One region of the Nitratireductor sp. StC3 genome, then DNA from elsewhere that is predicted to be linked to it. Evidence: predicted binding sites of a transcription regulator. Region 1 holds the regulator's gene; the other holds the start of a gene.

Evidence for each region. Region 1 encodes PhoB, which activates phosphate uptake and scavenging genes when phosphate is short. Its sites were predicted from a motif close to TGTCATNNANCTGTCAT; they were not measured.
Region 2: C7T96_RS05095 (DUF465 domain-containing protein) is a predicted target of PhoB. The motif match lies at 1,900-1,916, and genes of this name have one in related genera.

What each region holds. Positions count from the first base shown of each region.
Region 1 is NZ_PYBP01000014.1:31,208-38,886, reverse strand. It holds gene pstB (phosphate ABC transporter ATP-binding protein PstB) at 1-638, shown strand, start outside; gene phoU (phosphate signaling complex protein PhoU) at 679-1,392, shown strand; gene phoB (phosphate regulon transcriptional regulator PhoB) at 1,411-2,100, shown strand; gene C7T96_RS21365 (VCBS repeat-containing protein) at 2,116-3,846, opposite strand; gene C7T96_RS21360 (di-heme oxidoredictase family protein) at 3,843-5,282, opposite strand; gene C7T96_RS21355 (ROK family transcriptional regulator) at 5,279-6,526, opposite strand; gene xylF (D-xylose ABC transporter substrate-binding protein) at 6,732-7,679, shown strand, end outside.
Region 2 is NZ_PYBP01000002.1:135,472-143,150, forward strand. It holds gene C7T96_RS05085 (MFS transporter) at 1-1,222, shown strand, start outside; gene C7T96_RS05090 (metalloregulator ArsR/SmtB family transcription factor) at 1,341-1,604, shown strand; gene C7T96_RS05095 (DUF465 domain-containing protein) at 1,659-1,838, opposite strand; gene C7T96_RS05100 (YdcH family protein) at 2,056-2,259, shown strand; gene purE (5-(carboxyamino)imidazole ribonucleotide mutase) at 2,396-2,860, shown strand; gene C7T96_RS05110 (5-(carboxyamino)imidazole ribonucleotide synthase) at 2,857-3,948, shown strand; gene ykgO (type B 50S ribosomal protein L36) at 4,053-4,178, shown strand; gene C7T96_RS05120 (hypothetical protein) at 4,321-4,911, shown strand; gene C7T96_RS05125 (alpha/beta hydrolase) at 4,982-6,049, shown strand; gene pyk (pyruvate kinase) at 6,077-7,513, opposite strand; gene C7T96_RS05135 (DUF1036 domain-containing protein) at 7,510-7,679, opposite strand, start outside.

The DNA.
Region 1 (7,679 bases):
GCGGCAAGTCCACCTTCCTGCGCTGTCTCAACCGCATGAACGACACGATCCCGATCTGCCGCGTCGGCGGCGATATCACACTGGACGGCGAAGACATCTACGACCCCAAGATCGACGTCGTCGAACTGCGTGCGCGCGTCGGCATGGTATTCCAGAAGCCGAACCCGTTCCCCAAGTCGATCTACGAGAACATCGCCTATGGTCCGCGCATTCACGGCCTGACCAAAAACAAGGCCGAGCTCGATGCGGTGGTGGAATCGAGCCTGCGCAAGGCCGCCTTGTGGGACGAGGTCAAAGACAGGCTGCAGGAGCCGGGCACCGGGCTTTCCGGCGGCCAACAGCAGCGCCTGTGCATTGCGCGGGCGATCGCCGTGTCGCCGGAAGTCATCTTGATGGACGAGCCGTGCTCGGCGCTGGATCCGATCGCCACGGCCAAGGTCGAGGAGCTGATCGACGAGCTCAGGCAGAACTACACGATCGTGATCGTGACCCACTCCATGCAGCAGGCCGCCCGCGTTTCGCAGCGCACGGCGATGTTCCATCTCGGCTATCTGGTCGAGGAAGGGGCCACCGACAAGATGTTCACGAATCCCGACGACAAGCGCACGCAGGACTACATCACCGGCCGGTTCGGCTGACCGGGCGTTTGCGCGTTTTTTCGAATGCAAGGATGAACCGATGGGCGAACATATCGTCACTTCTTTCGGCGAGGAGTTGGAAGGCGTCGACCGCCTGATCCGCGAGATGGGCGATTTGGCGGGGACGATGGTCGCCGACGCCACGCGGGCGCTGTTGTCGTCGGACAATCCACTGGCGCAGCGCGTCGTGTCTGACGATGCGATCATGGATGCCAAGCAGCGCGAGCTCGATGACCGGGCGATCACGCTGATTGCCCGGCGCCAGCCGATGGCGCAGGACCTGCGCGCGGTGATCGGCGCGATCCGCATGGCGGGCGATCTGGAACGGATCGGCGACCTTGCCAAAAACATCGCCAAGCGTGTCGGCGCCGTCGGCCAGACGACCACGCCCAAAAGCCTGTCGCAGTCGATCGAATCGATGGCGGAGATGGTGCATGCCCAAGCCTCCGGCATCGTCGACCGCTATGTCGCGCGCGATGCCGCGGCGCTCAAGTCGCTTCGTGCCGGCGACGAGAAGATCGACATCAAATACACCGCCATCTTCCGCGAATTGCTGACCTATATGATGGAAGACCCGCGCAACATCACCGCCTGCACGCATCTGTTGTTCTGTGCCAAGAACCTCGAGCGCATCGGCGATCACGCGACCAATATCGCCGAGAACGCCTATTATGTGATGACCGGCGAACAACTCCCCATCAACCGGCCGAAGCTCGACGAAACAGCCGTTTCGAGCGCGGCGTCCGAAGCTTGACGGAGTGCCGACTTGGCTATGAATGCGGCAAAGATCATGGTCGTGGAGGACGAGGAGCCGCTTTGCGTGCTGCTCAAGTACAACCTCGAGGCCGAGGGCTATCAGGTCGAGGTCATCACGCGCGGCGACGAGGCCGAAATCCGCCTGCAGGAAAGCGTGCCCGACCTTCTGGTGCTCGACTGGATGATCCCGGCCGTGTCTGGGATCGAATTGTGCCGGCGGCTGCGCATGCGACCCGAGACCGAGCGCCTGCCGGTGATCATGCTGACGGCGCGCGGCGAGGAGAGCGACCGCGTGCGCGGCCTGTCGACCGGTGCCGACGACTATCTGGTCAAGCCGTTCTCGACGCCGGAGTTCATCGCGCGCGTGCGCGCGCTGCTGCGACGCGCCAAGCCGGAGGTGTTGTCGAGCGTCTTGAAGGTCGGCGACATCGTGCTCGACCGCGAGGCGCACCGCGTCTATCGCGGCAAGAGCGAGATCCGGCTCGGCCCTACGGAGTTCCGGCTTTTGGAATTCCTGATGCAGCATCCAGGCCGCGTGTTCTCGCGCAGCCAGTTGCTCGACAATGTGTGGGGCGAGACGATCTATATCGACGAGCGCACCGTCGACGTGCATGTCGGTCGGTTGCGCAAGGCGGTCAATGTCGGCCGGCTTCCCGATGTCATCCGCACCATTCGCGGGGCGGGCTACGCGATCAAGGATGGTTAGCGCCGGGCGGCGGTGTCACCGCGCGCTGCCGGCCTTCCAGCTGTCGCCGTCCTTGCGCCGAGCCGTGTCGGCGTGCGGTGCCTCGGGCGGATACCAGTAGCGCGCCGCGTCGGCCTCGCGCGCAATCAGCACGAAATTGTTGGCGAACACCCGGTAGGGCGCGCTCCATTCGCCGTCCGGCCACTTGATGCGCACCTGGGCCCGTTCGGCGGTGCCCAGCCCGACATGGACGAAGCCGGCATGGCCGGAGGCGTGGCCGCCGCCGACTTGTACCGTGCGACTATAGGTGTTGTTGCCGGCCTTGACTGAAATGAGCGCGCCGACGGCGTGGCGGTTGGGGGCCGGCTGGCTGAGCTCCACGGCCAGGAAATTGCCCATCGGCCTTGTGCCGAACGCCGTCCTGGCGCCGCGATTGCGGAACAGCGACAGGTTCTGCTCGCGGTTGACGACGGCCAAGTCCAGCATGCCGTCTGCGTTGAAATCGGTCACGACCGCGCCGCGCCCCTTGGTCGGCCGGTCGATGCCGGCCAGGTGGCCGGCCTCCACGAAGGTGCCGTCCCATTGGCCCAATAGCAAATTGTCGGGATCGACCGCGGCGAAGTCGGGCATGCGCTCGACATTGCCCTTGGCGATAAAGAGGTCGAGCAGGCCGTCATTGTTGAGATCGGCGAATTCGGAATGCCAGCCGGTGGACGGTTTCAAATCGTCGCTGGCGTAGGGGCGGTGGGCGGTCGCGCCCTTTTCGAAGGCGATGTCGACATAGGCGGGCTCGTCCTCGTCTGCCTCTTCGGAGAGCTTTTGCAGCTTGGTGTCGCCCATCGAGGTCAGCGCGTATTCGGGGAAGCCGTCGCCGTCGAGGTCGCCCTCGGCGATGCCCATGCCCCAGATCGTCAGGTGCTGCCAGCCTTCCGATTTGCGATAGGCGCGCGGCGGTCGGTCGGGCTCGACGCGCCAGAGCTGTTCCTGGCCGCCGCGATAATAATGCCGGTCATTGGTGATGCGCAGCGCCGGCGTTCCCGAGCGGTTCCAGTCGGTGAACAGCATCGACAGCGCGCAATAGCCGGGCCTGAGCGCGCTGGCGGCGGCATAGTCGGGCCGGGGGCCGGCGCCGGGCCGGTGGAGCCGGTTGTCGTGGCAGGTGCCCCAGGGCGATCCGGGCGCGTTGCGGTCGACATAATTGCCGAAGGCGAGCGTGGGAAAACGCCGGCCCTCCTCCCAGCTCGCCGCGAAGGCCGTCGTCCAGGCCCGCCCGCCGTCGAAGGTGAAGGCGCGATTGGCCTTTTCGAAGGCGCAGTCCGGTCGGCCCTTCAGGATCAGGTTTTCGCCGAGCCGCAGGACGACGAGGTCCTGGTGGCCGTCATCGTCGATATCGAGCGGATAGGCGCCGAGTACCTTGTCGAGGTCGTCCGGATCGAGGCCGAGCGGGGTCTCGTCGAAACGCAGCGCGCCGCCGGCCGTGCTGCGGTTGCGGTAGAGCCGGGCCGGTTCGCGGCCGCCGGCCACGAACAAATCGGGCAGGCGGTCGCCATCGCAGTCGAGTGCCGCCGCGCCGCCGCCGACGAAGAATTCCCAGGGGCCGCGATAGGCGTGGACGAGCCCCGCCGCGCGCGCCTGCTCCTCCATTACCGGAACATCGCCAGACGGATCGGGCAGGGCCTCGTCGGCGTAAAGCGGCGTCGACAAAAGCGCCGCGGCGATCGCGGCCCGGCGCGCGAGACGCAGAATGGGGTGCGACCGGGCGGTCATGGCGTGACCCGCGCCGGCTCGATCACCAGGGTCTTCAAAAAGGCGATCAGGGCGCTGCGCTCGGTTTCGCCAAGCGCGAGGTAATTGTCGCGCGCCGCGCGCGCGTCGCCGCCATGGGCGCGGATCACGACATCGAGCGAGGGCAGGTCGTTGCGATGGCCGTAGGGATCGGTCGAGCCGACGCCCCATAATTCGGCCGTCATGAAGACGTTGCGTTCCACGAAACGCTGGGCGAGCAGCTCGTTGCCGAGCACGGCGACCTGGCGGTCGGCGATCCGATGGCGCTTCAGGTCGCCGAACAGCGGGACCATGATCTCGCCCTTGTCGTTGCGCGGCAGGCGTTTGGTCCATTCGAGCAGGGCAAGGTCGTAGATCGCGCCTTTCTCGACATCGCCGGTGCGCAGCGTGCCGGCCATGTCGTCGGGGCCGGGATCGGCGAAATCGAGCGAGGCCAGCGGCAGGAACGGCTTGTGGCAGGTCTCGCAGCCGATGGCGGCGAAAGTCGTTTCGCCGCGGGCGGCGGCCGCGCGCCAGGCGGCCTCTTCGGGCACGGCGCGCACCGGTGCCGGCAGGCCGGCCTGCCAGGCGACGAGCGCGGACACGTCGCCGACGCTGATCTCGTCGTCATGACCGTCGCCGTCATGGTCGCGCTCGCCGGTCCAGCGCGTGCCGAAACGCTCTTGCGGCTGCATGCCGTGATGATGGTTGAGCGCGTTGACGGTGAACTGGCGCAGCGACGTCATGACGCCCTTCTGGCTGAACGGCCTGACCGTCAGATCGGCGTCGACGCCCTCGATGCCCGTCAGGTCGAGCATGCCGTCGGGATGCGCGGTGATCGTGCCGTAATCGATGCCCTTGGCGGCAAGCGCGCGGGTCGCCGGCGCGCCGGTCGCACGCGCCTCGGCGAGAGCGTCCCCGCGGATCGCCTTCAGTTCGGCGGTGATCTCGCGCGCCAGGAGCTCGATCAGCCCGGCGCCGAACAGGTGATTGGTGCCGCGCTCGTTGGAAAACTGCGGATCGGTGGAATCGAAATCGAAACTCTCGAACCCTTCCGAGACGAACACGTTGGTGACGAAATCGCCGGCGCCGCCCGTAACCGGCTGGTTGTGGCAAGACGAACAGGCATTGGAATCCATGCCCGACGTCCGGCTGAACGCGGTTTCGGGCGGCCGCTTGCGCTTGGTGGGAATGATGGCCTGGGTGGCGAGCGGGCGGCCGACGCCGTCGAGTGCGGTGAAGCGTCCGGTGAAGAGATGCGCGCCCGCCGCGCGCAGGCGGGCAAGCGCGTCGTGCTCGAGCCGCCCGGCAAGTGACGCCTGCTCGACGTGACGGGTGACGACGCGCTCGGCCCAGGGTTCCGTCCCGGTCGCCGGGCGTGCGGCAAGAAGGCCGGCGAGGGCGGCAAAGATGAGGCGCGTGAGGCCGCCGCGTGTCATGCGACCGCCCGCCCGACGCCGGCCGCGGGCGAAGCCGCGCCGCGCGCGAAGATTTCCCGGTCGACGAAGGCCAGCGCACGCATGGCGCAGCCGGCGCGGATCAATGGCATTTCGTCGGGGTCGGTGTAGAAGCTCGGAATGGAGTGGTGCTGGCCGCCGGCCGTCTTGGCCAGCGCCTCCAGCATCGGCGTGCGGATCAGGTCGAAGGCCAGCGCGCCCTGACCGACGATTGCCACCGGTGCTGGGTCGAGGATGGCGAACAGGCTGCCGAGGCCGAAGCCGATCGCCCGGCCGGCCGCATCGAAGGCGCGGCGCTCCGGTCCGTCGGTGGCGCGCGCGGCGGCCGCCAGCGCGGCCATGTCGGCGTCGGCGATATCGGCGGCCGGCGGCGTGTCGTCGCCCAGACCGCGGGCCGCGCGCCAGATGGCGTAGTTGCCGGCATAGGCCTCGATGCATCCGCGTCGCCCGCACCGGCACAGCGCTCCGTCGGGGACATGGTTCATATGACCGAATTCGCCGCCCGAGGACTTGGTGCCGATAAACAGTTCGCCGCGTACCATCATTCCCATGCCGAGGCCGTGCGACAGCAGGATGGCGATGAAATTGTCGCCATAGTGCCCGGGATCCTTCGCCTTGAGCGCGACGGCGATCATGTTGCAGTCGTTTTCCACGGTGACGGGAATGCCGAATGCGTTCTCGAGCGCGTCGCCGAGCGGGATGTCGATCTCGCGCGTGATCGGCGACCACAGCAGCGTGCGTGCGCCGGCATCGGTGATGCCCTGGAAGGCGACGGCGATCCGCGGCACGTGCATGTCGCGATAGGTGGCCTCGTCGACCAGCGTGCCGACCATGGCGCGCACGCTGGCGACGATCTCCTCGCCCGACATCGCCAGCGTGTCGAGCCGCGCCTGTTCGCTGACGATGACGTCGCCGGCATAGTCGATCAGGGCGGCTGACAGCGCGTTGAGTGACAAGACGACGGCGATCACGGCCGCCGCGTCGGGGTTGAGGCCGAGGGCGACCTGGGGACGGCCCCGCCGCGTGGCTGTCGCGTCGCCGTCGCGAAGCTTGCACAGGATGCCGTCCGACAACAGGTCGGAGGTGATGGCGGAGACGGTGGACGGGCTCAGGCCGGTGCGGGCGGTGATCTCGGTGCGCGAAAGCTTTTCGCTGCGCCGGAGCACCGAGAGCACCAGGCGCCGGTTCTGCCGGCGTACATCGTCCGAACGTGCGATCGCCGTCATGCGGCGTCTTCCTCCCTTGGGCGTCCCGACAGCTTTGCAGGAAATCCATGTTGCATTGCAACACGTTAGGGCGCCCGAAAATCATCTTGACACAGCTTTCCGGGTGAGTCACTATTTTTTTCGAGTCTCGAATTAATAGAGGTGGCGGCCGGGCCGCTCGCACCGTTCCGGCCAATAACGTGCACGATGCACCCGGGAGGAAAACATGAACAGACTGGCTCTGGCGCTGAGCTGCGCCGCCTTCGCCCTGCCGATTTCCGGCGCGGCCTTGGCCAAGGACAAGACCATCGGCGTGTCCTGGTCGAACTTTCAGGAAGAACGCTGGAAAACCGACGAAGCGGCCATGAAGGCGGCGATCGAGGCCGCCGGCGACACCTATATCTCGGCCGACGCGCAATCGTCTGCCGCCAAGCAGCTGACCGATGTCGAGGCGCTGATCGCGCAGGGCGCCAACGCGCTGATCATCTTGGCGCAGGACGCCTCAGCCATCGGCCCGGCGGTCGAAAAGGCGGTCGCGGAAGGCATCCCGGTAGTGGGTTATGATCGCCTGATCGAAAATCCGGAGGCCTTTTACCTGACCTTCGACAACAAGGAAGTCGGCCGCATGCAGGCCCGCGCGGTCTTCGAAGTGAAGCCGGAAGGCAACTACGCCTTCATCAAGGGCTCGTCGGCCGACCCGAATGCGGATTTCCTGTTTTCCGGCCAGATGGAAGTGCTGAAAGAGGCGATTGATGCCGGCAAGATCAAGAATGTCGGCGAGGCCTATACGGATGGCTGGCTGCCGGCCAACGCGCAGAAGAACATGGAGCAGATCCTGACGGCCAACGACAACGCGGTCGACGCGGTCGTGGCTTCCAATGACGGGACGGCCGGCGGTGTCGTCGCCGCGCTCGATGCGCAGGGGCTGGCCGGTTCGGTACCCGTTTCCGGCCAGGACGGCGACCATGCCGCTCTGAACCGCGTGGCCCTGGGCACGCAGACCGTTTCGGTTTGGAAGGATGCGCGCGAACTCGGCAAGGCTGCGGCCGAAATCGCCTCGATGATGGCGGAAGGCACGGCGATGGCCGACATTCCCGACGCGCAAAAATGGTCCGGCGGACCGAACGGCGTGGAGATGAACGCCGTCTTCCTGGCGCCGATCCCGATCACCAGA
Region 2 (7,679 bases), on a different contig from region 1:
CTCGGGCTTGCACGGCCTGCTTCTGCCGCTGCGCGGCCAGATGGAGGGGTTTTCAACCGCATCGCTCGGCCTGCTCGGCACCGCCTGGGCGGGGGGCTTCGTCGCCGGCTGCATCATTGCCCCGCATCTGGTGCGCCGTGTCGGCCATGTGCGCTCCTTCGGCGCCTTCGCCGCCACCGGCGCCATCATCGCGCTTCTGACCGGATTGGTGGTGCAGGAATATTTCTGGATTTTCCTGCGCATCTTCACCGGTTTTGCGATGGCCGGCGCCTTCATGGTCATCGAAAGCTGGCTCAACGAGCGCGCCACCAACGAAAATCGTGGCACGGTGTTCGGCCTTTACATGATGGTCACATACGCCTCGCTGATGGCCGGCCAGATGATGCTGGCGAGCGGAACCGTCGCCACGCCGACCTTTTTCATGATCACCGGCATCTTTTTCTGCCTCGCCCTGATCCCCACGACCGTGTCGGCACAGGCAAGCCCGCGCCCCCTGCACAATGTCTCGCTCGACCTGAAAGGGCTCTATCGCAATTCGCCGGTCGCCTTCGCCGGCTGCCTGCTGATCGGCGTCGCCAACGGCGCCTGGGGCACGCTCGGCGCGGTCTACGGCGCGCGCATCGGCATCTCCACCGCCGAGATCGCACTGATGATGAGCATCGCCGTGATCGCCGGCGCCGTCCTTCAGATGCCCGCCGGTCGCCTGTCGGACCGCACCGACCGTCGCTTCGTGCTGGCCGGCGCCGCCGGCGGAGCGGCCGTGATCGGCCTCATGATCTTTCTCTTGGCCGCACGGGCCGGCACCGCCGTGATCGCGCTCACCGCCGCCTACGGCGCGCTCGCCTACACGCTCTATTCGATCGCCGTCGCTCACGCCAACGACCACGCCGACCCCGAGGATTTCGTCAAGGTCTCCGGAGGCTTGCTGCTTCTATACGGCTTCGGCACCATGATCGGCCCGCTGCTGGGCGCCGTTTTGATGGCCGCTTGGCGACCCGAAAGCCTGTTTCTGGCAACCGGGCTCGCCCATCTGGCGCTCGCCGGCTATACGATGCTGCGCGTCAGCCGCCGCGCGCCGGTCCCCGTCGAGGAGCGCGAAACCTTCACGTCGCATCCCTCCGAGCGCGCGCTGACCCCGGAAGGCCTGCATCTCGATCCGCGCAGCGAGGCGGTCGCGGAAGCGGAAGCGACCCAGGAACCGGCGCGCGTGTCAAACCCATAGGCCCGGCACGCCAAATCGCGGTGCGGACCGTAACGCGCTTCGGCGCGCCGCCGTTCCTCCGCCCGTTCGGCCGAAAACCGGTTCCCACTTTTTTGCCGGATGCTCTACCATGGCAGCGATGAGCACGCCCGATGCCTTTGCCGCAATCGCCGACCCAAATCGGCGCCATCTGCTGGAAGAGCTGCGCCGCGGCCCCAGAACGGTCGGCGAACTGGCCGCCGGGCTGCCGATCTCACGTCCCGCCGTTTCGCAGCATCTGAAAATCCTGCTCGACGCCGGGCTGGTCGTTGCCCGGGCGGCAGGAACCAAGCGCCTTTACGCCGTCGACAATGACGGCTTCCTCGGGCTGAACCTGTGGCTCGATCAGTTCTGGGAAGGATAGAAAGGCCCGCAAGGGGCCACGGGCTCTGGCCTATGCCGGCCCGTGGCGCCTTGATCAGTGCCTGGTCGGCGGGGATTCCATCTTTTCGATTTCGTCCTTCAGCGCCAGTTTCCTGCGCTTCAGCCGATTGATTTCAAGGTCGTCGACCGACGGATGGGCCAGGGCCTCGTCGATCTCGCGTTCGAGTTCTCCATGCTTGCGCCGCAATTCCTCAAGATGGGATGCTAGAGACATGTGTGTCGTTCCCTTTCATCTGGTCCTCGAAGCGTGTGCCGAGCCGCGTTTTTAGCGACTCGTGACACTGCCATGACAGTGTGCCACCTGTTTGCCGACAAGTCGAACGCCGGGTAGTAGCATTTTCCGGACGGGCGAAATGTGCTATGGCCGAAAGGCGATGCGGCGCCCGTCGGGCTCGCCGGAAAGGCGGGAATTCAGCGCCGGGGAATCTTTGATGCAAGACCAGGAACAAGCCGAAATTCGTCTCGAATTTGCGCGCTTGAAGCAAGAACATGCGGATTTCGACGCCGCCATCCAGGCCATGATCTCCACGGGCTGCGATCCCCTGCAGGTGCAGCGCATGAAGAAGAAGAAGCTGGCGCTCAAGGACCGCCTGCGCGAGCTCGAAGACAGCATCATTCCCGACATCATCGCCTGATCCGCACGCACGAACGGCCCGCGCCGCGCCGGCGGCCCGTCGCTTGCGACAACGGGTGGTTTCGGCTAAGGCGCCTGTTGCCTCCTTCACATGGGATCAGCCCTTGCAAAGCCCTGCTCGCGACGTCGCCATCATCATGGGAAGCCAATCGGACTGGCCGACCATGCGCCATGCCGCCGACACATTGGCAAAGCTCGATATCGGCCACGACGCGCTGATCGTCTCGGCGCACCGCACGCCGGAACGGCTTTACGAATTCGCCCGCACGGCGCGCGACAAGGGCTACCGTGTCATCATCGCCGGCGCCGGCGGCGCGGCCCATCTGCCCGGTATGACGGCATCGATGACGCCGCTGCCGGTTTTTGGCGTACCGATCGAATCCAAGGCGCTTTCGGGCCAGGATTCGCTGCTGTCGATTGTCCAGATGCCGGCCGGCATCCCGGTCGGCACGCTGGCGATCGGTCGCGCCGGCGCCGTCAACGCGGCGCTGCTGGCGGCTGCCGTGCTGGCGCTTGGCGATGCCGACCTCGCGACCAGGCTCGACCATTACCGCGAACGCCAAAGCGAGCAGGTGGCGGCACGTCCCGCCGACGACGCATGACGGCGCCGCTTTGCCCGGGCGCGACCATCGGCATTATCGGGGGCGGCCAACTCGGCCGCATGCTTGCCGGCGCCGCCGCCCGACTGGGTTACAAGACGGTGATCCTCGACCCGCAACCCGACTGCCCGGCCGCACAACTGGCATCAAGCCAGATCGTCGGTGCCTATGACGACCCCACCGCCCTCGCCACCCTCGCCGGCAGCGCCGACGTCGTGACCTACGAGTTCGAAAACGTCCCCGTCGCGGCCGCGAGGTCGCTCGCCGAGCGGCTTGGCGTATTGCCGCCACCCAAGGCACTCGACATCGCCCAGGATCGCCTGACGGAAAAAACCTTTCTCAACGACGCCGGCATATCCACAGCCCGCCATTTCGCTGTGGACAGCGACGCCGACCTCGCCGCCGCGCTCGACGCGCTTGGCGGAAGCGGCGTGCTCAAGACGCGCCGTCTCGGTTATGACGGCAAGGGCCAGCGGGTGCTGCGCGGCCTCGCCGCTGGCGCGTGCCGGGGCGTGGTCGCGGCTATGGGCGACGTTCCTCTGATCCTCGAGGAACTCGTCGATTTCAGTTTTGAATTTTCCGTCATCGCGGCGCGCGCCGCCGACGGAACGGTGCAGGCATACGACCCCGCCCGCAACGAACATCGCGAGGGCATTCTGCGCCGCTCCCTGGTGCCGGCCGGCATCGAGCCGGCAACTCTTGCTGGCGCGCGTGCAAGCACTTTTGCACTTATGGAGGCTCTCGGCTACGTCGGCGTCATCGGCGTCGAGTTCTTTGCGCTCGCCGACGGCGGCTTCCTCGTCAACGAATTTGCGCCGCGCGTTCACAATTCCGGCCACTGGACAGACGCCGCCTGTGCGGTCTCGCAATTCGAACAACACATCCGCGCCGTTGCCGGCCTGCCGCTCGGCGATCCCCGGCGCCATTCAAACGCGGTGATGGAAAACCTGATCGGAGCCGAGATCGACGAGGCTGCCGACCTCATGCGCCAGCCGGACACGGTATTGACGCTCTACGGCAAGGCCGAAACGCGGCCCGGCCGCAAGATGGGCCATGTCACGCGGATCGCGCCGCTTTCGGCGAAAGGTTGACACCCCGCCGCCGGATCGTTTAAGGACCGCGCGAGCTTACGGCGCGCCTCCCCGGCGCGCCTTTCACGTTGGGCCCTTTCGGGTCGGCATGACGGACCGGAACAATGAAGATCAAGAATTCGCTTAAGGCGTTGAAATCCCGTCACCGCGACAACCGGATGGTTCGCCGCAAGGGCCGGATTTACATCATCAACAAGGCCAATCCGCGCTTCAAGGCCCGCCAGGGCTGAAGCTGGAAATCGCACCGAAAGGCGCGAGCCGGCTTTCCCACGACTGCCGATCGCACCATGCCGACTCGGCATGCGGCGCGCCGAGCATCGATCACGGTTTTTTCAGTTTGACGTTCCGCGGACGGGGACTAGATTCCCGGCCATGCGGAGCGTTTTGCGATTCTCTAGATTAGTTTCTTGCGTCCTGGGCATTGCGCTCCTGTCCGTCGGTGCGGCCGTGGCTGCTGAGCCCGCGGCGCGTGAGGAAGCCGAAACTTCACGCCTGGACACGCTGTTCATGGACCTGAAGCGCGAACGCAACGAAAAGGCGGCCGAACGCATCGCCCAGCGCATCTGGGACGAATGGATGAAATCAGGCAGCGCCACGATCGACCTCCTGCTGCAATGGTCGAGTGAGGCGACGCGCAAGAAGGAATTCGCCGTCGCGCTCGATTTCCTCGACCAGATCGTCATGCTCGAGCCCGACTACGCCGAAGGCTGGAACCGGCGCGCGACCGTCCATTACATGATGGACAGCTATTCCAAGTCCATGGCCGACATCGAACGCACGCTCAATCTGGAGCCGCGCCATTTCGGCGCCCTGTCCGGCATGGGCGCGATCCTCAAGGCGACCGGGCGCAAGGAACTGGCCTTACGCGCCTATGAACGCGTGCTGGCGATCTACCCGATGATGCGCAACGCCCAGAACGAGGTCGTTACCTTGACCGAAGAGCTGGCTGGCGAAGGCATTTGAGCGAAACCCGATCTCACACGGTCTCAACGACAGTCCGTCCGATCCACGTCACCGGCAAGCCACTCCCGCGATGAATCTCGTCTACGCATTCTGCGCTTTCCTGCTTGCCCTGATCCTGGTCGCCGCCGGCGTCACCCGCGTCGGCGTATGGATGGCGGAGAGAAAAAACCCGCCATCGGGAAGCTTCGCCACCGTCAACGACACCCGCATGCATTTCGTGCGCGTGCCGGCGGCCGCCGACGCGCCGCTTCCCCCGATCGTCTTCATCCACGGCGCCAGCGGCAATCTGCGCGATGCGATGCTGCCGCTGCGCAAAACCCTGGAAGGGCGCGCCGACATGCTGTTCGTCGACCGTCCCGGTCACGGATGGTCGGCGCGCGGCCCGGCCGACAACGCCACGCCGGCCGGCCAGGCAAAAACCATCGCCGCGTTGATGGATCATCTCGAGATTGGCCCGGCAATCGTGGTCGGTCATTCCTTCGGCGGTGCCATTGCCGCCACCTTCGCCCTCGATCACCCGCAAAAGACCGCCGGCCTGGTTTTCCTGGCGGCCGTATCGCACCCGTGGCCGGGCGCCGGCACCGCCTGGTATTATGAACTGACCGCCACCCCGCTGATCGGACGATTGTTTTCCGAAACGCTCGCGCTTCCGGGCGGCGCCCTGCGCATGGCGGCCGCGACCGCCTGCGTCTTCGCCCCCAACCGCCTTCCGGAGGGTTATGCCCAAGAGGCCGGTATCGGGCTTGTTTTGCGGCCCGGAACCTTTCGCGCCAATGCGCAGGACGTCACCGGCCTCTACGACTATGTCACCCAGGTGGCCCCCCGCTACGGTGAAATCGACACCCCGACCGTGGTGATCTCGGGCAGGCGCGACACCGTGGTCTACGAGGAGATCCATTCGACCGGGCTTGCGCGCGACATTCCCGGCGCGCGCGCGGTATGGATCGACAATCTCGGCCACAAGCCGGACTGGACCGCGCCCGATCTCACCGTGGCGGCGATCGAAACGGTCGCCGGCCTCGACCGTGATCTTGCCGCCGCCGCGCGCGAGGTCGAAGTCCGGATCGCCGACGATGCGTTCGGTCCGATCGAGAATTGCCCCGACGAGAAGCCGCCTTTAAACGCTGCATCCCGGTAGCACGCGAACCGCCTTGCCCCGTGCGGGTCAGATGCCGCTCAGCCCGTCCGAGCCAATATAGGCGATCCTGAGCATGTTGGTGGCGCCAGGCGTCCTGAGCGGCACGCCCGCCGTCACGATGATACGGTCGCCGGGGCGGCAGAAGCCTTCGGAAAAGGCGATACGGCAAGCCCGATCGACCATATCGTCGAGATCGGTCGCATCCGGCGTGACCACGCAGTGCGTGCCCCACACGAGCGACAGGCGACGCGCCGTCTCAACCACCGGCGACAAGGCGATGATCGGCACTTGCGGCCGCTCGCGCGCCGCGCGCAGACCCGTCGTACCCGATGAGGTGTAGCACACGATCGCCGACAGCTTCAGCGTCTCGGCGATCTGGCGCGCGGCCAGCGAGATCGCATCCGCGCCGGTCGCTTCAGGCTCGGCGCGCTGGGCATGGACGATGCCGGCATAGGTCGGATCCTTTTCGACCTGCTCGGCGATCGCGTTCATCATCCCCACCGCCTCGACCGGATAGTCGCCGGCCGCCGATTCGGCCGACAGCATGATGGCGTCCGCGCCCTCGAAAACCGCAGTGGCAACGTCCGACACCTCCGCCCGGGTCGGCGCCGGGGCGGAGATCATCGATTCCAGCATCTGCGTGGCGACCACCACCGGCTTGCCGGCGCGCCGCGCGGCGCGGGTAAGCTGTTTCTGGATGCCCGGAACGGCCTCGATCGGCATTTCCACCCCGAGATCGCCGCGCGCCACCATCAACGCGTCCGAAAGCTCGATGATTTCGGCAAGCCGCGCCACCGCCTGGGGTTTTTCGATCTTCGACATCAGCGCCGCGCGTCCCCGCGCCACCTTGCGCACCTCGGCGAGATCCTCGGGCCGCTGGATGAAGGACAGCGCGATCCAGTCGACGCCCGCCTGCAGCACCGCGTCGAGGTCGCGGCGATCCTTGTCGGTCAGCGCCCCGACGGGCAGGTCGGTGTCGGGCAGGCTCACGCCCTTGCGATCGGATATTGTCGTGCCCGCGACAACTTCGGCCTCGATCGCGGTTCCCGTCGTCCCGACGGCCTTGAGCTGCAACCGGCCGTCATCGATCAGCAGCCGGTCGCCCTTCTTGACCGAACGCAGGATTTCGGGATGCGGCAACTCGACACGGCTCGAATCGCCCGGTTCCGGATTGTCGTCGAAGGTGAAGGTCTGGCCGACCTCCAGTTCGACCGCGCCGTCGGCGAACTTGCCGACCCGCAATTTCGGTCCCTGCAGATCCGCCAGAATGCCGATCGGCCGACCGACGGCCTTTTCGACCTTGCGGATACGCTCGACAAGCGTACGCATCAGCGGATGGTCGGCATGGCTCATATTGATGCGGAAGACGTCCGCGCCGGCTTCGTAGAGCCTGCGGATCATGGCCTCCTCGGACGAGGCCGGCCCGAGTGTCGCCAGGATCCGGACCTTGCGGCTGCGTTTCATTGATTTCCCGTTCCCGTGACGGCGGCGGTCCCGTCGGTTGCCGGCTCGTCCGTGAGCTGGACCATCCAGCTCGCCTGCTGACCGGTATCATATTCCTGGAACCCGGCTCGCTGGAAGCCGCGCGGGATGCAGTCGCGCACGCCGACGATTTTGAATTCCTTGTCGG